3 regions of the Ensifer fredii genome follow, and region 1 is predicted to be linked to each of the others. Evidence: predicted binding sites of a transcription regulator. Region 1 holds the regulator's gene; each other region holds the start of a gene.
The links. The regulator LexA, encoded in region 1, represses DNA repair genes until DNA is damaged. The targets are predictions, from matches to a motif close to TGTTCNNNNTGTGTTCNG.

Region 1 (7,082 bases):
GGTGACGAACCTCGGACGGCGGCAGACAGACCTTGAGGCGGAGATGAGAACCGGCTTCAAGCAAATGGAATCTGCGGTCGGCGCGCTTGCGGCCGAGATGCGCAATTCCGTGGCCGCTCTGTCGTCGACACTCGCGGAGCGAAACCGTCCACAGTGGCAGGCCCTCGGCGTTGCATTGAGCTTCTGCACGATTCTCGGCGCTCTCGCCTATTGGCCAATCAACGCCGCGACGAGCGACCTGAAGGCCTCGGTTTCCATCCTGAACGAAAAGATGGTGACGCAGAAGGAAATGGAGTGGCGGTCGGCGCGCGGCGCCGAAGACAGGTTGCAGCAGCAGTCCATGCTGAAAGACCTGCGCGATGCCCAGGTGCCACGTCAGGAGCTCGATCGCGTCTGGACGAGCTACGATCAGCGCTTTGCTGACCATCAACGGCAGATAGACGAGGTGAAACAGGCGCAGGGGAGCGTCTACAGTCAGCGCGACATCATCCTCGATCTCAAGGAAAACCAGCAGCGGCTGGAGCGGGAGATCGCCAGGCTACTCGCTTCCTCGGGCAACTCGCTGGACCGATAGCGGCTGTATCTGCTCGGCATAACCGTCGGCGGCCGGCTTCGGCATAACATGTAAATCAGGTCGTCGCAGCCGAGGCCGCACCACCGATGTTTGTCCGGCCGCACCCATATCAGGCACGTCTGGCCGATCAGTCGCGTATCGGCATCTCGGCGGCGGTGAAAGCCTGCTCAATCCTTAATCAAAATCGACCGAGTCAGGAAAAGCCGATTCATCGTTCACCAACTCATCATCTTCCGGCTCCGGAATTATGACTGGAATTTTTCCTGCGTCGAGATCGGCGGAGCCGTCAAAAGACAAGCGCACGGCAAGCGTCCCGGGTCCGTCCGGAACAAAATGAAGATCGGTAGGCGTGAAAATAGCAGGAAATCTCTCGTCGGCCACGGTAAAGTCCACAGCGACGTCAGCGACAGAGATCTCCTCGTGGCCATTGTCAAAGAATGCAGAAATTGTGGCAGTATGCTTTCCGCGCTCCAGTCCGCGCGCCTCGATCCAGTTGGAAAGTTTCACGACATCTCCGGCTGAAGCGAACAGCACACCTGGGTATACTCCAATCAAAATGGACTTGCCGTTGACCTCTATCCGAACATCATCACAGAAGATTGAACGGACCTCGATCATCGAGACCACCTAATCGCATGGCTTATCCTGGCCGCGCGCGGCATTTTCTGGTGCGCTGATGTGGAAAGCACCACTAGGTTGTTTACTTGCTCCGGGTGATGAAAGCACGTGGCATGGCGCATGTTTGCGACTGGTTCTTTCAGGGGCCAGCACGAGTCCACCTTCATAACGCGACCGTCGATCGCGAATAAGATTCGAGCAGCAGTATCGATCGTCCAGTTGCCGGGCGCGCCTAAGAGCCTTGAGACCTGGGCCGGATCCTTCCCAAGCCGCCTTGCCAAAGTAGCGTTAGAGATACCTGACTCCACGCAGTTACGCACGACGAGGTCATACATGTCCTCGCGAGCGTTCTCTGCCACATAGCCAAGCGTTCTCTCCGATATGCGCTGGTCGCCTTGCGGTTCAGCCAATATTGAAGTGCTTGGAGACATAATCTTCCACCTTTTCACCATAAATAGGGGGATGCCCCGGAAATAGGGAATCCCATTCTTGCCTGCATAGTTGTGCTGCCGCTCGAAAGTCCAAGCCTGCTCGCGGCATCCATTTGAGCAACACCAAGATGTCTGGCTCGGCAAATCCGCCAAAAACTCGGATGGCGGGCTGCGGGTCTCGGATCCGAACGTCGACGATCCCCAGAAGTACGGGGTCCACCCTTGCTATTGTGCAACTGGCGTCTTTGTCGTGCGGGTCCATGCCAAACGTCACATAGGACCCGTTTGAGATGCGCTCCAAGACAGATAATGTCCTACCGGAAAGCCTGGCGAACCGGCCGTCGACACCATCTCCGTCCACGAATTGCTGCACTTCTTTTCCAAGAAAAATGTGCCTCTGGACCAAATAGGACGGACGGGCGGGAACAAGTAAGCGCAGCGTCTCATCGGGGTTCTCGCAGTGTGTTTTTATTACCTCGCTTATTGACATATATGTCAACACATCCCCGTCAACAAATTATTAATTTTTGAAATCATCAACCCTTCGTGATGTTCACGAGCGTTGCAATATGCGCACAACCATTCGTTAGACGGCTGATTGAAGCGATCTTTGTCTCAGAGTCAACAGCCGCTGGCTCCGCCGGAGGCGCTCAGGGACGCTCGCTGTGTTGCTGCTCCACTTGATCGGCATATCCTTCAGCGGCCGGCCTTGGCGTGAACATGTAGATCAGGTCGTCGCATCCGAGCCCGCATCTCTGGTGCTCTCTCAGCTGCGTCCTGCGCTCACAGCTCTGGCCGATCAGGTTTATAAAGTCGCGGATAGGCATGTCGGCGCCGTGCTTTTCGATCAGCCGAGCGACGTTGTAGCGGCCCTTTCGCCCGCACTGCGAACAGGTCAGAACCATCTGGGGGAGGGTGAATTCGGCGAGTGTTCGTAGACGTTCAGGCATGCGCGATGCTCCTCGTTTGAGGTTGTCGAATCCCGCATGTCGTGAAGGGCGCCCGCACGCGCCGATGAGCAATTATCCTCGGTTTTCCGTTTCTGAAAAGTCGAGATTCCTCTGAAAAATCAATGGTGCAAAAACGGCAAAAAACGAGGCGCTTTTGGACCTGTTTTTCAGAAACGACATTGATTTTATTGGAAGTGGAGGGGATTTGCAGTCCTCTGCGTCACCACTCCGCCACGAGGCCTCTCGTGCTCGTAAAATCGAGCGATGGCGGGCGTTTAAAACGAATCCATGTGGAGCGCAAGAGGGAGACGTTCAAAAAAGACGCCCACAAACAGCTTTGAACAGGCCGGAATACGAGAGCGCTTCTTGCCGGTGGCATGGCGGACGCCGAGACCAATAAACGCCGGCCGCAGTAAGCGAGATCACGGAAGGCAAAGAGAACAGTTCTGTCGTCGCGACCGCGCGAAACGACCGCACACAGGATCGGCACAGGAACCCAAATCGGCCTAGTGATAGCGCCGGATCAGACCGACGAGTTTGCCCTGAATTTTCACGCGGTCGGGTCCGAAGATGCGCGTTTCGTAAGCCGGATTCGCCGCTTCCAGTGCGATCGATGCGCCCTTGCGGCGGAATCGCTTCAAGGTTGCCTCCTCGTCGTCGATCAGGGCGACGACGATGTCGCCCGGGCTGGCGGTGCTGGCGTTGCGGATGATCACCGTGTCGCCATCGAGAATGCCCGCCTCGATCATCGAATCGCCCTTGATTTCGAGGGCGTAGTGCTCGCCGCTGCCGATCATCTCGACCGGCACGGAAATCTCGTGCGTATTGTTCTGAATGGCCGAAATCGGCACGCCGGCGGCGATCCGGCCCATGACCGGCACTGTTATAGACGCGCTCTCGACCGGCGGCGTTGGCGCCGGCTTCGGTGCCGGGGGCTTGCCGAGGCTGCCCTCGATGACGCTCGGCGAGAAGCCGCGCCGCGGCTGGGCTGGGCTCGAATAGGCTTCCGGCAGCTTGATGACCTCGAGCGCTCGGGCCCGATTGGGTAGCCGGCGAATGAAACCGCGTTCTTCCAGCGCAGTGATCAGCCGGTGGATGCCCGATTTCGACGCAAGATCGAGCGCATCTTTCATCTCGTCGAAGGAGGGCGGGACCCCGGATTCCTTCATCCGTTCATGAATGAACAGAAGCAATTCCTGTTGCTTGCGGGTCAGCATGCGCGTCACTCCAGATTCGCGAAACAAATCAAGAACAGAAACTATCCGTTCCATATGTGTTCCGCAAGCACTTAATATTCCGTGAACTCATGCGTCGAGGCGCGTCCGCTATCAGGGCGGCACGGACGGTTTGCGGGTTTCGATGGTGGTGAAGACTTGCGTGCGGCAAGCGTCACACATAGGCGAGCGTTTGCTCACCTTTGACGACGCTGTGCATCGTCTTGACAAGCCGTCCTAGTAGGCGAGGCGCAGCCCGCCGGGGCTAAGAACGTCGAAGTCGGGTTCAGGGTAGGGGCCGTACCACTGGGTGTAGGTCGTGTTGCCCGTAGCGCCTGTCGTGGCGCATCCTGAAAGTGTGAGAAGAGCGATTAAGGCGGCGGCGATCAGAGATTTGAGAGGCATGGTAGTCCCCACTTGCGGGAGTTGCCGATATGCAATGATGCCAGGTGCTAAGTCTCTCTCAAATCAGGCTCTTTGGCAAGCGAGGGGCAAGGCGGGAAGACGGCACATCGGGTGGAAAACACCGCTCCCTCTGACTTCGGGTCGCTCGCTTCTTAACGGAATTCGCGTTCGCAATGGGTCTGCTGCGAACACAGTCTGAAGTGGTGGTCGTCCGAGGGTGACGAGCCACGTCGGATCGGCCCGCTACAGAGATGTCGCTGATGTCTTAGCGATGTTCTGTTACCTATGTCTCCGGGTCGGACAAAGGTCGTTTGGTGGAGTCGAAGGGAGTCGAACCCTCGACCTCCGCAGTGCGATTGCGGCGCTCTCCCAACTGAGCTACGACCCCAGCCGTTCACCTATATAGGCGGATTTGAGCGCCCGCGCCAGTCCCTCCCGGCGTCTCGCGTGGGGAGGATCGGGGCCGTCGTGGATGTCACTCGAGGAGAATTTGCTTGAGCGTCGCGGCGTCCTCGATGAAGGCGGCGGGATCGTCATTGGCGACGAATTCCAGCATTGCAAAGCGTCGCCCGGTCCAGCGCGATGCGGGGAGGGCCGTGAGGACGCTTCGCCAATAGTCGGATGCCGATGCCAGGGGAAAACGGTTGCGATTTCGATCCCAGGCGAAGACGTGGACATGAGATACATGCTGACCGATGCGGGCGACCTCTGCGAGCGCCTCGCCGAGCTCCAGCCCGGGCCGCGGCTGCCAATAGAGATAAACATTGTCGTGGGCGATCGCGTCGATCAGGCGGCTTGCCGAGTCGGTCGTGTCCGTCAGCGATCGCGGGTGATATTCCAGCGAGACGGTCACGCGGTGGCGCGCGGCTTCGGCGCCCATGTCGCGGATCGCCTTTGCGGCATCACGTCTTTCGCCTGCGCTGTAGTCCTTTGAATCGCGCCGGCGGGTGCCTGGCCAGATGCGGATATTCGAGGCACCGAGTGCAATCGCGCTCTCGAGCGCACGCCTGAATTCGATGAGGTCGTCAGTCGGTGGCGCGACATAGGATCCGTAGGATGTCGTCAGTTCGGCCCTTGCGCTGAGGAGCCCGACGATCCGGGCGTTGGACGTGTCGCCTGGAGCAATATGAGCGTCGCCTGCCCATTCGATCGCCGCAAGACCGGCGCTCCGGGCTAAGCCGACGATTTTTTCCGGAGGCAAGCTCCTGAAGGTGACGGTGCAGAGCCCCGGTTCGAAATCGCTCATGCAATGCGCTCCAGGTCGTGCTTGCGGACTTCGAACAGCAGCTGCCGGCCTTCCAGAAAGCGCTCGATTTCGTCGACGGCCATTTCGCCGAGCCGCGTCCTCTCAAGTCCGATGGCGCCGGCAATGTGCGGCGTTAGGAAGACGTTCGGCAAATCATAGAAAGGCGACGTTCCTTCCGGCACCTCGGGATCCGTCACGTCGATGACGGCATTGATTGCGCCCGTCTTCAGCCGGTCTATCAGTGCGGCCTCGTCCACGAGCGCACCCCGCGCCGTATTGATCAGTGTCGCACCGTTCTTCATCAGGGACAGCCGCCGCCCGTCGATCATGTGCTGGGTCTCGGGCAGAGAAGGCGCATGCAGCGAGACTATATCCGAATGCGCCATCAGCGTCTCGAGATCGGCTTTTTCGACACCGATAGCCGAAGCGCTTTCTTCCCCGACCAAGGGATCGTAGAGCAGCACCCGATAATCGAAGGGGCGAAGCAGGTCGATCACCCGCCTTCCGATCCGCGAGGCGCCAACGATGCCGATGGTGCGGCGGTAGTTTCCAATAGCCTGCCCCTGCAGCAGCTGGATGCGCTGACGCCCTCTGTCGGCGGCATAAAGGTCGCGGAAGCGAAAAACGTGCTTGCCCGAAAAAATGATTGCCGCCAGCGTGAACTCCGCGACCGGCACGGCGTTGGCTTCGGCCGCATGGCTGACGGTGATTCCTGCATCGAACACGGACAAATCGATCAGGTCCTTGACCGTTCCTGCCGCATGGACGATGAGCCGAAGGCGAGGGGCCGATCGAAGGGCGTTCGCATCGAAGCTCGGGGCGCCCCAGCCGGTCACCAGGATCTCCGCTTCGGCGAGCAAGCGGCTTCCCCGGCCGTCGCCGAAAACGGTCATGGGTTGCCGATCGAGTATGCGAGCGAGACGGTCTATGCGTGCGAAAAGTTCCGGTGTGAGTACGTGTTCCGTCCTTTCGGGCTGCATCGCGAAGGCAATCGCCGGGGGGGTCATGACATGCGTCCCGGCGCTTGCATGGCGCTGACCCTTACGCCCTCTTCGGCGACGGTGCGCAGTTCGGCGATCTTGGGGACAGCGGGCGGACCTTCCCAATCGCCCGACACGGCCGAGATGTCGCGAACGGCCAGCACGGCGCAGCGGAGAATAGTCTCACCGGCGGGGATCGTGCCGCGCAATTGCGGCACCAGGGTCTTTGCGGCGATGAGATTGGTATTGGGCGCCGCCTTCTGTGCCAGACCTTGGCGCGTGACTGTCGAGCCGAGGTCGTGGATTCCGCTGAAGTCCTCTTTGCCGATGGCATAGGCCCAACCCGCCTGTGCGGAAAGTGTATCGGCTTCGAAGTCCCGTCTGGCAATGGCAAAGCCGCCCTCGGCAGTTTCAAGCGGCCGCGGCGTCGTGATCCTGTGCACCCGGACATGCCAGGGCGTGGCCGGCAGCAGCCAGGTCTCGACGGAGACGTCCGGCCAGGGCGACCACCTCGCAAAGAGCACGTTACCGGCAAGCCGTGCTTCCTCGTTCGCCTCGCGCACACGGTAGTGAATGCCGTCGTCGCTGAAGGCCAGCATCGAATCGAAGGAGCCTCCGCTGAAGGCCCGCTCGTCGCTCTCGACGCTGAAGCCGTAACGCGTCG
Region 2 (7,082 bases), 1.0 Mb from region 1:
CTCCGAATTTACACTTCGCGCATTAAGAGCCCTGCTTCGGCGGGGCTTTTTCTTTGGCACGGGCACTAGAGAAGGGGTTCTTCGTCAGGAACTGACTTCGAGCGGTTCGGCGCTCATTGCCATGGGTTGCTCTTGCTCCTGCCGAAACGGGCGGAAGCTCATCCGATGCAGCGAACACGGTCCATGGCTGTCGATGGCGTTCCGGTGCCGGACCGTGGCATAGCCTGCGTGCATGGCAAAGCCGTATGCGGGAAAGGTCGCGTCGGCGCGGGCCATCATGCGATCGCGGGTGACCTTCGCGACGATGGAGGCGGCAGCGATCGACACGGAGCGGGAATCGCCCTTGATGATCGCCTTCGCGTGGCAGGCGAGGCCCTGCGGAACGTCGCGGCCGTCGATGAGTGCGAAGCGCGCCGCCACGGACAGGCCGTCGATCGCGCGGCGCATGGCGTCGAGGCTTGCCTTGAGGATGTCGGTTGCGTCGATATGTGCCGCCGAGGACGAGGCGATCGACACGGTCGCCGTCGCCATGATCTCGTTGAACAAGGCCTCGCGCTGCTCGGCCGTCAGCAGTTTGCTGTCGTTGAGACCGGCCGGCACGGCCTCGGAATCGAGGATGACGGCTGCTGCCACCACCGGACCTGCAAGCGGGCCGCGGCCGGCTTCGTCGGCGCCGGCGACCGGCCAAAAACCATCCCGCTTGGCGGCGATTTCGAAGCTGAAGTCCGGAAGCACCGGCTCAAGTTGAAAAAGCGGGGAATCGGGCGACTTGCGACGTGACATGCGGGGGACCCTCGCATATTCGCCCGATTCCCTTCAAGCCCCCCGGTACGTGTGCGGCGGTAAACCGGGAGGAAAGCCAGCGCCATCCTGAGGCAAGGGTGGCGCCGGAACTGAATATGAGATGAGAGGGTCTTTTCGCTCCCCCACACATTCGCGGCTCGTCTCGCACCCTCCTAACGCGCGTCGCGTTCAAACGCATTCACGCGGCGCGCTTTAGGTCTTTGTTTTTGTGCATGTCGTCATCCCAAAACCGCTGCACACTTTTGGGCGACATGCATTAAAGCAGCGACAGCTGCACTCCCATTCCCAGCGGCGGCACGAAGAGATCGTGCCGCAATTGGCGACGGGTGAGGTTGAGCTCCAGGCGCTTGGCGGCAAGTTCGAAGCGGCGGCCGATCTGCCAGGCATAGGGACCGGCGCCCTTCATCCGCTTGCCGAACTCGGCGTCATAATCCTTGCCGCCGCGCATCGAGCGGACGAGCGACATCACGTGTCTGTAGCGGTCCGGATAGTTTCTGAGCAGCCAGTCACGGAAGAGCGGGCTAACTTCCAGCGGCAGCCGTAGGAGAACGTAGCTTGCTTCCGTAGCGCCCGCCGTTTTCGCGGCATCGAGCACCCGCTCTATCTCATGATCGTTGAGAGCGGGAATGATTGGTGCCACCATCACGCCGGCGGGAATGCCTACTTCAGAGATCGCGCGAATGGCTTCGAGCCGCTTTGGCGGTGTCGATGCCCGCGGCTCCATGGCACGCGCCAGCTTGCGGTCGAGGGTGGTCACGGAAATGCCGACGCGCGCCAGACCTTTTTCCGCCATCGGTGCGAGGAGATCGATGTCGCGCGTCACCAGGGCCGACTTGGTAACGATCATCACCGGGTGATTGGCGGCCTTCAGCACCTCGAGGATCTGGCGCATGATGCGCCACTCTTTCTCGATCGGCTGATAGGGATCCGTGTTGGTGCCGATCGCGATCGGCCGCACCTTATAATCCGGCCTCGCCAATTCCCGTTCCAGCAAGCGGGGCGCGTCCGGCTTGGCGAAGAGCTTCGATTCGAAATCAAGCCCCGCCGAGAGCCCCATATAGGCATGCGTCGGCCGCGCGAAACAGTAGATGCAGCCGTGCTCGCAGCCTCTGTAAGGATTGATGGAACGATCGAAGGAGATGTCCGGCGACTCGTTGCGGGTGATGACGTTGCGGGGTTTTTCGACCTGAACTTCCGTCCTGAACGGCGGCAATTCCTCAAGCGTCTGCCAGCCGTCGTCGAACACTTCGCGCGTCCGCGGTTCGAAACGTCCGCTCATGTTGAGGGCGGCACCGCGTCCCCGCCGACGATCGACGTCTATTCTGGCACCCGTACCGGTGACGATCGCTTCAGCCAGCTCTGCGCTATTGGCGGGCGCAAAGGCACCCTGCCTGAGTTGAGACAGCTCGGTCATGGAAATCTCCTCGGAACCGATTTGCGACTTCGTTCCGCTCTGATTATTTTCCTAGCGCATCGAAACGAACAAAGCAAGAACAAATATCGCTGTAGGGTCGGGAATGGCCGAGGGAAGCAGCTAACCTCCCTTAAGAATTATGGTATTTGATGCAGCTATGCGCTAGGAGACGGTATGCTGACGATCATAATGGAGACACGCGACAACGAGGCGGAACTCGCGCAGACCTTGTCCGTGCTCGTCGCCGGGGCCGTCGAGGGGCTCGTCAGCGACGTGATCATTTTGGATCACGGCTCGAGAGATGGCTCGGTACACGTCGCCGATGCGGCCGGCTGCCGCTTCTGCGCCGAATGGGACCTCGCCGATGTGGTCCGTTCCGCGCGCGGTGATTGGCTGATGCTGCTCGAGCCGGGGGCCCGTCCGATAGGGCGCTGGGTGGACGAACTCATCGAATATCTGGCGCTCAACAAGGATCCGGCCCGGTTTTCACCATCGCGCATGCACAGGCGTCCGTTCTTCAAGCGCTTGTCGCAACGGGCCGCGCCGCTTGAAACCGGGTTTCTGCTGCGCAAGCAGGATGCCGTGGCTGTCGCGCGTGCCGATATGCAGCTCAGCGACATCGCCAATGCCCGGGTAGTCCGCAAGCTGGCGACCGAAATCGTTCCGGCCTGGGTTGCTCTCGGCAATCGATCTTTGGCCGCGCCTATTTGAAACAGTCCAAGTGCTGCAGCCACACAAGAGGGAAGTGCCTTGCGGCACCCCCTGAAACGATTCTCAAATGACCTTGCCTAGGAAAGGGCTTGCCATGCTGCTCCATCTCCTTGTGGTGGGGCATCATGTCGTATGACTCTCTAGCTCTTTCCACGGGGAAAACGGAAAGAGGCGTCTTCGCTTCGCCTTGTACGAATGCTCGCTAGGTGCATTGTTCCGGTGAGCTGACGAGTAGCAATCTAGCGAGTTCAACCATGCGTGGCTGTTCCAAACGGAACAGGGTCAGCCGCGTTTCAGGTGTTCGTCCAGCCGGGGCATGATCTCAACGAAGTTGCAGGGCATGTGCCGGTAGTCGAGCTGCTGTTTCAGGATTCCGTCCCAGGCGTCCTTGCAGGCGCCGGGCGAGCCGGGCAACACGAAGATAAAAGTGGCATTAGCAACGCCGGCCGTTGCCCGCGATTGAATTGTCGACGTGCCGATCTTGTCGTAGGAGATCCGGTGAAACACTTCCGAGAACCCATCCATACGTTTCTCGAATAGCGGCTCCAGCGCTTCGGGCGTCACGTCTCGGCCGGTGAAGCCGGTCCCGCCGGTGGTGATGACGACGTCGATCGCCGCATCCAGCGTCCAGGCCTTTACCTGATCGTAGATCTTCTGGCGGTCGTCGGGCACGATTGCGCGCGCTTCGAGCCGATGTCCGGCGTCGCGGATGCGTGCCTCGAGCGTGTCGCCCGACTTGTCGTCGGCGCGCGTGCGGGTATCGGAAACCGTGAGGACCGCGACCCGAACCGGAATGAAGGAACGTGTTTCGTCGATGCCGGGCATACCTAATCTCTCATCCCCGCGGTTCGGGTAGCGTGAACGTACCACTCGGCATGACCGGCGGAAATGCGCTGTGCCGCCGCAGCCGCCCTTTCGTCGCTGTCGAAGAGGCCGAAGCAGGTGGCGCCCGAACCGGACATACGCACCAATTTGGCTTCTGCGGCTCGCAACGCAGCCGACACCCCCTCTATCGTCGGCTCCAGGGTTTGCGCCGGTCGCTCCAGATCGTTGCGCATACCGGCAAGCGCCGTCAGCCAGTCCGCCGCCGTGCGGGCGCCTTGCGGAAGGGTGAGGGGAGGGTTGCGCTTCTCGGCGAGCATCCGGAAGATGACCGGGGTCGAGACGGCAACGAGCGGATTGACGAGGACGATCGCAAAGGACGGCAGATCGGCAAGCGGGGCAAGCTCTTCGCCGATCCCCCGCGCAAGCAGCGGCCCGCCGTCGAGACACATGGGCACATCGGCACCAAGTTCGAGCGCGAGCTCCGCGAGCCTTTCCGGGGCGATCTCTGCTCTCCACAGGGAAAGCAGCCCCCGTAGCGTCGCAGCCGCGTCCGCCGAGCCTCCGCCGATGCCCGACGCGATCGGCAGGTTCTTCTCCAGGTGCAGATGCACGGGCCCCGCAGCATCGCCGCGTCCGGTCAGCTCCCGCCGCAAGAGGTCGCGGGCCCGCAGCACTAGATTGCCCGTACTGCCTTCCGCCGAAACCGGCAGATCGCGCGCGAAGGGACCAGACAGAGTGAAGCGGTCGGCATCCGCCGGCGAGAATGCCACCCGGTCGCCGCACTCCGCAAAAGTGACGACGCTTTCCAGACGATGATGTCCGTCGGCGCGCTGACCGACGACATGCAGTGCGAGATTGATCTTGGCCGGCGCCACGCGGGTCAGCGCGAAGCCGGCGATGCCATCCGCCTGCATGCCGTCAGGATTTCTTGTCCGGCGCGGCAAGCTCAGGGCCCGGCTTTTTCGGCAGCGTCTCCTTGGCGTCCGCCGCGGCTGGAACGTTCTGCTTGAGCGGCGGCAGGCCCTTCTCGATCTTGGCCTTGATCTTCGGAACTTCCGCTTCCTCGGGCTTCATTTCGAGAGCCTGGTTCCACTGGAAGACGGCCTCGAGCTTGCGACCGACCCGCCAATAAGCATCGCCGAGATGGTCGTTGATCGTCGGGTCGCCGGCCATCAGCTCGGCGGCGCGCTCCAATTCGGTCACCGCCTCGTCGAAGCGGTTCATGCGGAAATAGGCCCATCCGAGCGAGTCGACGATGTAACCGTCGTCGGGCTTCAGCTCGACCGCCTTGCGGATCATCTCCAAGCCCTTGTCGAGGTTGATGTTCATGTCGACCCACGAATAGCCGAGATAGTTCAGGACCTGCGGCTGGTTCGGATTGAGCTCAAGCGCCTTCAGGAAATTCGGCTCCGCCTTCGCCCAGACCTTCTGCCGCTCATAGGCGATCCCCCTCTGGAAGAACACCGTCCAATCGCTGCGCTTCGGCACCGGGCCGATGGCCTCGACGGCGCGGTCGTAAAGCTCGCCCATTTCCTTGTAGGCCTTGGCGTCGGAAAGCACGCTGCCATAGGCGAGATAGTTGCGGATGTTCTTCGGATCGACTTCGATCAGCGCCTGCAGGTGCTTCTTCGCCTCGTCGACCTTGCCGACGTCGGCCAGCGCCAGGCCGAGCTGAAGCTCGGAGATGCGGCGCATCGGGGAATCTGCCGGCACGCTCTTGTAAAGCGCGATCGCCTCTTCCTGCTTCTTCAGATTTTCGGCGATGCCGCCGAGCATGACCAGGATATCGGCGCTTTCCGGATCCAGGTGGCGGGCGGTCTGAAGATAAAGCGTGACGATGTCTTCCGCTCCCTCGCGGTTGAGGGCGCCGCCGATCGAGAAGAGGACGGCGGCAGCCCCTTGCGCGGCGTTGCGCACCTGTTGTTCCTGGTGCTCGCCCTTTTCGATGCTCTCCCTGAGCGCCTCGAGTGGCGTGTAGTTGTTGACCATGCTCTCGCCGACGGCAACCGTATCCAGCGCCTTCTGCTTGTTGCCCTCGCGGGCCTCGAAGCGGGCCAGCGCCTCGACCGCGCGCATGAACGTATCCGGTGCGGCACTGCCGCCTTCCCGGTCGAGAATGGCGTCGTTCAGCCTGGCACGGGCGGTTGCCTTGTCGCCGGCCACAAGGGCGATCGCGCCGGCGTGATAGTTCTTGAACACCCGGAACCACTCCGGCCCTTCGAGCGCCTTGATCTGCGCGACGGCCTCCTTGGGCCTGCCCTGGCCGGCCCGCGCCCAGGAGGAGAGCAAAGTGCTCATCAGCCGATCGAGATCGTTCGGGCCCTGATAATTCAGGAGCTTCTGGGCGCTGCGATATTCGCGCTTGCGGATCGCCTCGATGGCCCGCACGGTCGTCGTGATCCGCTCGACGGCCGGATCGGCTTTCAACGCGTCGGCGATCTTGACCCCTTCATCGAACTTGCCGCTCATCAGCAGCGTGATCATCAGCCGCTGCTTGACCTCGGGATTGTCCGGTTCGAAGCGCAGGGCGATGCGGTAGAGCTCCGTCGCCGTTGCGAAGTCGCGATCGACGTCGGCCGTCCGTGCAGCCAGGAAGGCGCCGGCGAAGGTGTTGACGCTCCTCACGTCGAAAGGCCGGGCATCCTCTACGGCCGCCTTGTCTTCAGCGAAGGCCTGGTGGCTTCCGGTCACGCACAGAAGAGCCAGCATTGCCGCTCCGCCGAGCAGGCGAAGGAATGTATTATGCCGCATGTCAAACCTTTCGTTGCCGATCGTCTCGGCTCGCCGCGTCTCTGCTGGTTGTTCCGGAGTCGATCGCAAGTTGCCGAACGCAAGTCTTGAAGAATAGAATGGCTTTTTTGGCGCAACGCGGCAAGAAATTCCTCCCGCGGAGAATATTGCTCGTCGGCTGGCGCTCAGCTGAGCCGATCGATGCAGAAGTCGATCACCTCGATCAAGGCGGACTTCCAGGAAGAGGCCGGCAACGGCGCCAGAGCGTCGCGCGCAATCGTTCCATAGTGCTGGGCGCGGGCGATCGTGTCGGTCAATCCGCCGTAGCGGCGTATGAGGCCGAGGGCTTTGTCGAGGTTGGCCGCATCGCTGGCGCCGCCTTCGATCGCTTCGCGCCAGAAAGCTCGATCCTCCGGCGTGCCGCGCCGGTAGGAAAGGATGACCGGAAGGGTGATCTTTCCCTCGCGGAAGTCGTCGCCGACATTCTTGCCGAGATCGCTCGACGAGCCGCCATAGTCGAGAACGTCGTCGACCAGCTGGAAGGCGAGGCCGAGATTCATGCCGTAGGATTTCAGCGCATTGCGGTCGGACCGGCTGG
Region 3 (7,082 bases), 1.5 Mb from region 1:
GACGGTGATCGCCTATCTCTTGCGGCCGGAGCTCTTCACCGGCCGCGACTGCAATGTCGAGATCGAGACGGCGTCGGCGCTGACCACCGGCATGACCGTCGTCGACTGGTGGCAGGTCACCGGCCGAAAGCACAATGCCAAGGTGATGCGCCATATCGACGACGAGGGATTCTTCGAGCTCCTGACCGATCGCCTGGCGCGCCTCTGAAAATGAAAGCGGCGCCCGTCGGGCGCCGCTTTAGTCTTGTCTGTTTCGATCAGAACTCTTCCCAATTGCCTTGAGCGAGGGCGTTTGCGCCGGAGGTCTGGACGAGAACCCGCTGCGTCGAGCTCGAATAGCCGCGTGCCGCCGGCGGTTCCGCTGCCGGGCGGGGAGCTTCTGCGGTTCGCATCCTGGCGGCGGCGCCACGCAGCTTTTCGGCGGAAGACTGTACCGGCTCTCGCTGGACCACGCGGAACCGCGCAACCAGCCCGCTCAGTGTCCGGGCCTCCTCGTTCAGCGTCATGCTGGCCGCCGTCGTCTCTTCGACCATGGCCGCATTCTGCTGCGTCACCTGATCCATCTGGTTGACCGCTGCGTTGATCTCCTTGAGGCCGACGGCTTGCTCCGAGGCGGAGCTGGAGATCTGCCGGATCAAGCCGTTGATCTGCACCACCTGCTCGGCGATCTTCTTGAGTGCGCCGCCCGTCTTGCCGACGAGATCGACGCCCTCGCGCACCTGTCCGGCCGAGGTGTTGATCAAGGTCTTGATCTCCTTGGCGGCATTGGCCGAGCGCTGCGCAAGCTCGCGGACCTCCTGCGCGACGACCGCAAAGCCCTTGCCGGCCTCGCCGGCGCGTGCGGCCTCGACGCCCGCATTGAGTGCGAGCAGGTTGGTCTGGAAGGCGATCTCGTCGATGACACCGATAATGCGGCTGACCTCGTGCGAGGACTGCTCGATGCCCTGCATTGCCGCAATCGCCTTCTGCACGACCGCGCCGGACTGCTCCGCATCGCTGCTCGCCAGTTCGACGGATTTTGCCGCGACCTTGGCGTTTTCGGCGCTGGCATCCACTTGCGACGTCAGCTGGTCGAGGGCGGCTGCGGTTTCCTCCAGGCTTGCGGCCTGCTGCTCGGTCCGATGCGACAGGTCGTTGGCGGCGTTGGAAATCTCGCTGGTGCCGCTGCCGATATTGACGACCGAGTGGTTGACGGTGCGGATGGTCTCTTCAAGGCTCTCCATCGCCGCATTGAAGTCGCGCTTCAGCTGGGCATATTCGCCCGGGAACTCGTCCGCAATCCGGTAGGCGAGGTCGCCGGAGGCGAGATGCGAGAGACCCTTGCCGAGACGTGCGACGATGTCGCGTTGCAGCGCCCCGGTCTCGGCGCGCTCGCTCTCCGAGCGGCTGCGTTCCAGCTCGGCCTGTTCGCGCTCGTGGCGGGCTTCGCCTTCTAGGCGTTTGGCGTCGGCCAACCGATGACGGAAACCTTCGAGGGCCTTGGCGACCGAGCCGGTCTCGTCGGAGCGGTCTTGCCCGGAGATCGGCTGTGCATAGTCGCCATTGCTGAGCGTTTCGACGTCGCGGACGAGGCCCGCGAGCGGCTTCTGGACGAAGCGGCGAACGGCGAGATGGAGGCCGGCGAGCACGGCGGCGAGAACGACGATGCCCCCGATGATCATCATATAGGTCTGATCGTTGACCGGTGCATTGATGGCGGTGCGCGGCACGTCGACGAGGACGAGCCAGTTCGCAGCCACATTGGGCAGTTTGAAGGGATAGACGACCCGGTCGAAGGGCGCGTTTCCGTCATAGGTCAGGTTCCTGATCATGCCTGACGCGTCGGACGAGAGCGCCTTCTGGATGATATCCTCACCCTCGCCCTCGTAATCCTTCATCAGGAGATCGGGAATTGGCGCCGCGAGCCACTTGCCGCTCTGCGACAGCAGGTAGACGCGGCCCGAACCGAAGGGCTTCAACGTCGCGAGCCGGTCGGCAAGCGAAGCGAGCGAGATGTCGACGCCCGAGACGCCGATCATCTTGCCGTCGGACAGCACCGGATAGGCGATCGACGTCATCGTCGTCGGAACGTCGGTGCCTTCGGCCATGTAGGGCTGGGTGATGGCACCCTTGCCGCTCTTCGCGGCTAGCGCGTACCATTCGGCCGCGTAGTCGGCGCGGAAGGTCGAAAGCTGTGCCTTGCCGTTGCGGTCCTTCGACCAATAGGGCGTGAAGGCGCCTTCCGCATTGCCGCCAAGCTCGGTGTTGTTGACGACGTCCTTGCCGTCGAATGCCTTCGGCGCCTCGGCGAACCAGCTGCCGAAGGCGAAGTCATGCTGATCGAGGTTGGCCTTCAATAGGTTGATGGCGCCGGCGCGGTCGACGGATTTTCCGGCATGGCCGCGGCCGAGCACGCCCGACATCGTGTTGGCGGCGGCCGCCAGCTCTCCGACGCTGCCGGCGATTTCGGCGGCAATCGCGCGGGCCTCCGTCTTGGCGCCGTCGAAGACGAGCGTTTCGACACGATCCTGGGTCTGCGAAATGAGAACGAAATTCGATGCGAGCAACACGAGAGCGATCGTGCCGCCCGTGACGGCGATCAGCTTGGTGGCCAGCGATTTTGCATGGAAGTTGAACATGAAATCCTCACGCACTGAGAGGTCCGCAGGTTTCTTGCCTGCGGCATGACATTCCAAATGTGGGTGAAGCTCCATCATGGAGCGCGTGATGCCGACCGGCATACAGGAGCCGGACCGATGCGAGCGGGCTGCCTCGCAATCTGGATAGATCATCAAAGATTAATTTAAGGCCAACATCCGGGCCAATTCCTGGCCGTCCAAAGTGGATTCTGCGCGGCGAGCATCGTTGCCGCGCCAAATCCTATCCAGATCGCGAAACGGACCAAAAATAGACTGCGGCAGTCAAAGGCGCGCGGCGACCTCGGAGGCGAGCGGTATGGACGGCTGTGCTCCCGCTTTCAGGCAGGCGAGCGATCCGGCGGCGGCGGCACGGCGCAGCGCATCGGGGAAGGCGAGGCCCGCGTCGAGGCTTGCCGCGAGATAGCCGCAGAACGTATCTCCAGCTCCGACCGTATCGACGGGTTCGATCGCCAGCCCCTTGGCGCTGTGAATATCGCCCTGATGGACGGCGGCGACACCCTCGGCACCGAGGGTGACGATGACGATCTGTCCGGTTTCGTCGTGGAGGTCCTTCATTGCCGCTTCACGCTCAGCGCCGGCGATACCGCTTTTGCCCGCCAAAAGCTCGAACTCGGTCTCGTTTGCAATGACGATGTCGGCCATGCGGCCAAGGCGGGCCGCCTCCGGCGTTAACGGCGCGATGTTGATGATCGAGCGGATGCCACGGCGTCTGGCCTCCACCAGCGCCTTCTCCACCGAGGCCGCCGGAATTTCGAGCTGCAGCATCAGCGTGTCGCCGGCCGCCATTTGCTCGAGGGCCGTGACCGCGTCGCTCTCGCTCACCGTCGCATTGGCGCTGGCGACGACGACGATGACGTTCTCGCCGTCACCGCCGACGAGGATATGGGCGGTCCCGGTCGGCTCGCTCACGGTCTTGGTGAGGCCAAGGTCCGTGCCCGCCTCCTTGAGCAGGGTAAGCGCGCCTTCCGCAAAGCTGTCCGAGCCGACGGCGCCGGCCATCCGCACGGAAGCGCCGGCGCGCCGGGCTGCCAGCGCCTGGTTCGCCCCCTTGCCGCCGGCGGCGGTGGAAAAGCCCGTTCCGGCAACGGTTTCGCCCGGCTTCGGAAGGCGTGCGGTCGTGGCGATCAGGTCCATGTTGATGGACCCAAGAACAGTGATCATGTGGAGATGTCCCGTCGGGTTGCTGATTGTGCCGGAGAGTGCCCGAGGCCGTCAGTCTTCGTCAACCACCCGCAGCTTCAATTGCCCGATGCGGTTGTCGACTGCCCGCTCACTCTTGTCGGCCGGCTCCCTGGCGCCGTGGTTCGCCGGTGCGGCCTCCAGTTCCAGCGCCTCGATCTTGGCGCCGCGACGCGTCAGCTTGTCGGAGGAGATCAGAATGTCCTCGACATCCTTCTGGGTCATCGCGAAGTGGCCCTGCAGCTTCCGGACCCGTTCGTCGAGCCGCGAGAGATCCTCCATCAGGCGCACCACCTCGCCCTGGATCAGATGCGCCTGCTCGCGCATGCGGGCGTCCTTCAGGATCGACTGGATCACCTGGATGGAAAGGAGCAGCAGCGACGGCGAGACGATGACGATGCGCTGGCGGTGCGCCTTCTGGACGGTCGCTTCGAAATGCTCGTGGATTTCCGCAAAGATCGATTCGGACGGAACGAACAGGAAGGCGGTTTCCTGCGTCTCGCCAGCGAGCAGATATTTGCTGGCGATATCGCGGATATGGACCTCCATGTCGCGTCGGAAGGCTTGCGCCGCCTGCTGGCGCCGCTCGGCACTTTCCGCATCACGCATGGCATTCCAGGCTTCGAGCGGGAATTTTGCGTCGATGACGAGCGGCGGCTGGGCATTCGGCATGCGGATGATGCAGTCCGGCCTCGCCCCGTTCGAAAGCGTCGCCTGGAAGGTGAAGGCGCCCATCGGCAGGCCGTCGGCAACGATCGCCTCCATCCGCGACTGGCCGAAGGCGCCGCGCGTCTGCTTGTTGGCAAGAATGCTCTGCAGCCCGGCCATGTCCCTGGCGAGAGACTGGATATTATTCTGGGCGCTGTCGATGACCGCCAGCCGCTCCTGCAGCCGCCTTAAATTCTCGTGGGTCGCCTTCGTCTGTTCGCTGATCGACGCGCCGATCCGGTGCGTCATGCCGTCAATGCGCTGGCTGAGCGATTGGTTGAGTTCCGCCTGCCGTGTGCCGAAGACATCGGCCATCGCGGCGATGCGTCCCTGCATTTCGGTCTGTGCCGCGAGCAGCGCCGATAGCTGCTGGTCCCGGTCGTCGGCGCGAAGCGCCCGCGCCCTGCGGGCCGACGCAATTGCCAGCAAAACGAACAGGAGAGCGGCGAGGCTGAGCAGATGGCCAGCCGTTAGGGGAAAGGTGCCGATGAGGAACAGCGGCTGGTCGATGGCGAAGGCAGTGGGCTCCATGGCGGCAGCCTAAACAGATTCGCATCTGAAAACTAGATCAAAACAAGAACAAACGGCTCAACTCATCACACGGCAATTTTCTTGCGCAGCGACGGAAAGATCGGCTATGGGGGAGCATGACGATCAAGCCGCTCATCATCCTTCCCGATCCGCTTCTGCGCCAGGTTTCGACGCCCGTTGAGACGATCGACGCCGACATTCGCCGGCTTGCCGACGATATGCTCGAGACCATGTATGACGCTCCCGGCATCGGACTGGCGGCGATCCAGATCGGCGTGCCGAAGCGCCTTCTGGTTCTCGACGTTTCGAAGGAGGGCGAGGAGAAGAAACCGCTGGTCTTCCTCAATCCGAAGATCGTGAAATCCTCCGAGGAGCGCTCCGTCTACGAGGAAGGCTGCCTGTCGATCCCTGACTATTATGCCGAAGTCGAGCGACCGGCGGCGATCACCGTCGAATATCTCGACCGCGGCGGCAAGGAGCAGGTAGTTGAGGCCAACGGCTTGCTCGCCACCTGCCTGCAGCACGAGATCGACCATCTGAACGGCGTCCTGTTCATCGATTACATCTCCAAGCTCAAGCGCGACATGGTGATCCGCAAGTTCGCCAAGGCGGCCAAGACGCGCGGCGCCAAGGCCATCTGACCGTCGCGCCCCGCGCCTAGAGGCGTTTGACTCGGAGCCGCTGCCCTGCTTGGGGCATTTGAGAAAGACGGAGTTCACCGCCTTGCCGCTTCGCATCATCTTCATGGGCACACCGGAATTCTCCGTGCCGACGCTCTCTGCTCTCGTCGAGGCGCGTCACGAGATCGTCGCCGTCTACACGCAGCCGCCGCGTCCCGGCGGCCGGCGCGGCCTCGATCTGCGAAAGTCGCCGGTGCATCAGGCGGCCGAACTTCTCGGTGTTCCGGTGTTGACACCCGTCAACCTCAGGCAAACCGCGGATCGGCAGATCTTTCGCGATTTCGGTGCCGATGTGGCAGTCGTCGTCGCCTATGGCCTGCTGCTGCCGGAGGAGATCCTCTCGGGCACTCGCCACGGCTGCTATAACGGCCATGCCTCGCTCCTGCCGCGCTGGCGGGGTGCCGCACCGATTCAGAGGGCGATCATGGCCGGGGACCGTGAGACCGGCATGATGGTGATGAAAATGGATAAGGGGCTCGACACCGGGCCCGTGGCGCTCGTCAAGTCTGTTCCGATCGGCGAGACGATGACGGCCGGCGAGCTGCACGACAAGCTGATGCATGTCGGAGCGGCGCTCATGAAAGAGGCGATGGTGCGGCTCGAGATGGGCGAACTGACGCTGACACCGCAGCCCGAGGAAGGCGTCGCCTACGCCGCCAAGATTACGAAGGACGAGACGCGGATCGTTTTCACGCGGCCGGCGGCCGACGTTCACAATCATATCCGCGGCCTCGCGCCCTTTCCGGGCGCCTGGTTCGAACTTCAGGTCGCCGGGCGGATGGAGCGGATCAAGGTGCTGGGGTCGGAGCTTGCCGCAGGGGCCGGCACGCCGGGCACGATCCTGGACGACGGCTTGACGATCGCCTGCGGCGAAGGGGCGGTGCGGCCGACGCGCCTGCAGCGGGCAGGCGGCAAGGCGCTTGCTGCGCCTGACTTTCTGCGCGGCACGCCGATCGCCGCCGGCACGAGGATTTCCTGATGCCGCGCTACCGGCTGACCGTCGAATATGACGGCTCCGATTATGTCGGTTGGCAGCGGCAGGAGAACGGTCCCTCCGTGCAAGGGGCGATCGAGAAGGCGGTGCTGTCCCTGACCGGCGAGACCGTCTCGATCCGCGGCGCGGGACGCACCGATTCCGGCGTCCACGCCAGGGGCCAGGTGGCGCATCTCGACCTGACCCGCGAATGGAAGACCCACACGCTGCGCAATGCGCTCAATGCCCACCTGACGCTCGCCGCCGAGCGGGTGTCGATCCTCGACGCGGCCGAAGTTCCGCCGGAATTCGACGCGCGCTTTTCGGCCGTCCGCAGGCATTATCTCTACCGCATCATCTCCCGCCGTTCGC

Region 2: the regulator LexA is predicted to act here: its motif matches at 2,283-2,300, upstream of NXT3_RS04315 (PA0069 family radical SAM protein).
Region 3: the regulator LexA is predicted to act here: its motif matches at 5,091-5,108, upstream of NXT3_RS02105 (DNA recombination protein RmuC).

Annotation. Positions count from the first base shown of each region.
Region 1 is NZ_CP024307.1:1,908,985-1,916,066, forward strand. It holds gene NXT3_RS09505 (hypothetical protein) at 1-574, shown strand, start outside; gene NXT3_RS09515 (hypothetical protein) at 749-1,192, opposite strand; gene NXT3_RS09525 (hypothetical protein) at 1,595-2,113, opposite strand; gene NXT3_RS09530 (hypothetical protein) at 2,274-2,573, opposite strand; gene lexA (transcriptional repressor LexA) at 3,080-3,790, opposite strand; gene NXT3_RS31945 (hypothetical protein) at 4,025-4,192, opposite strand; tRNA gene NXT3_RS09540 (tRNA-Ala) at 4,505-4,580, opposite strand; gene NXT3_RS09545 (sugar phosphate isomerase/epimerase family protein) at 4,668-5,438, opposite strand; gene NXT3_RS09550 (hydroxyacid dehydrogenase) at 5,435-6,445, opposite strand; gene NXT3_RS09555 (DUF2264 domain-containing protein) at 6,442-7,082, opposite strand, start outside.
Region 2 is NZ_CP024307.1:906,509-913,590, forward strand. It holds gene NXT3_RS04310 (ribonuclease HII) at 85-783, opposite strand; gene NXT3_RS04315 (PA0069 family radical SAM protein) at 1,061-2,218, opposite strand; gene NXT3_RS04320 (glycosyltransferase family protein) at 2,393-2,929, shown strand; gene moaB (molybdenum cofactor biosynthesis protein B) at 3,212-3,754, opposite strand; gene NXT3_RS04330 (4-(cytidine 5'-diphospho)-2-C-methyl-D-erythritol kinase) at 3,757-4,668, opposite strand; gene NXT3_RS04335 (tetratricopeptide repeat protein) at 4,673-6,505, opposite strand; gene NXT3_RS04340 (polyprenyl synthetase family protein) at 6,670-7,082, opposite strand, start outside.
Region 3 is NZ_CP024307.1:427,287-434,368, forward strand. It holds gene NXT3_RS02090 (nucleoside hydrolase) at 1-208, shown strand, start outside; gene NXT3_RS02095 (methyl-accepting chemotaxis protein) at 258-2,618, opposite strand; gene NXT3_RS02100 (ribokinase) at 2,901-3,800, opposite strand; gene NXT3_RS02105 (DNA recombination protein RmuC) at 3,852-5,057, opposite strand; gene def (peptide deformylase) at 5,174-5,698, shown strand; gene fmt (methionyl-tRNA formyltransferase) at 5,781-6,716, shown strand; gene truA (tRNA pseudouridine(38-40) synthase TruA) at 6,716-7,082, shown strand, end outside.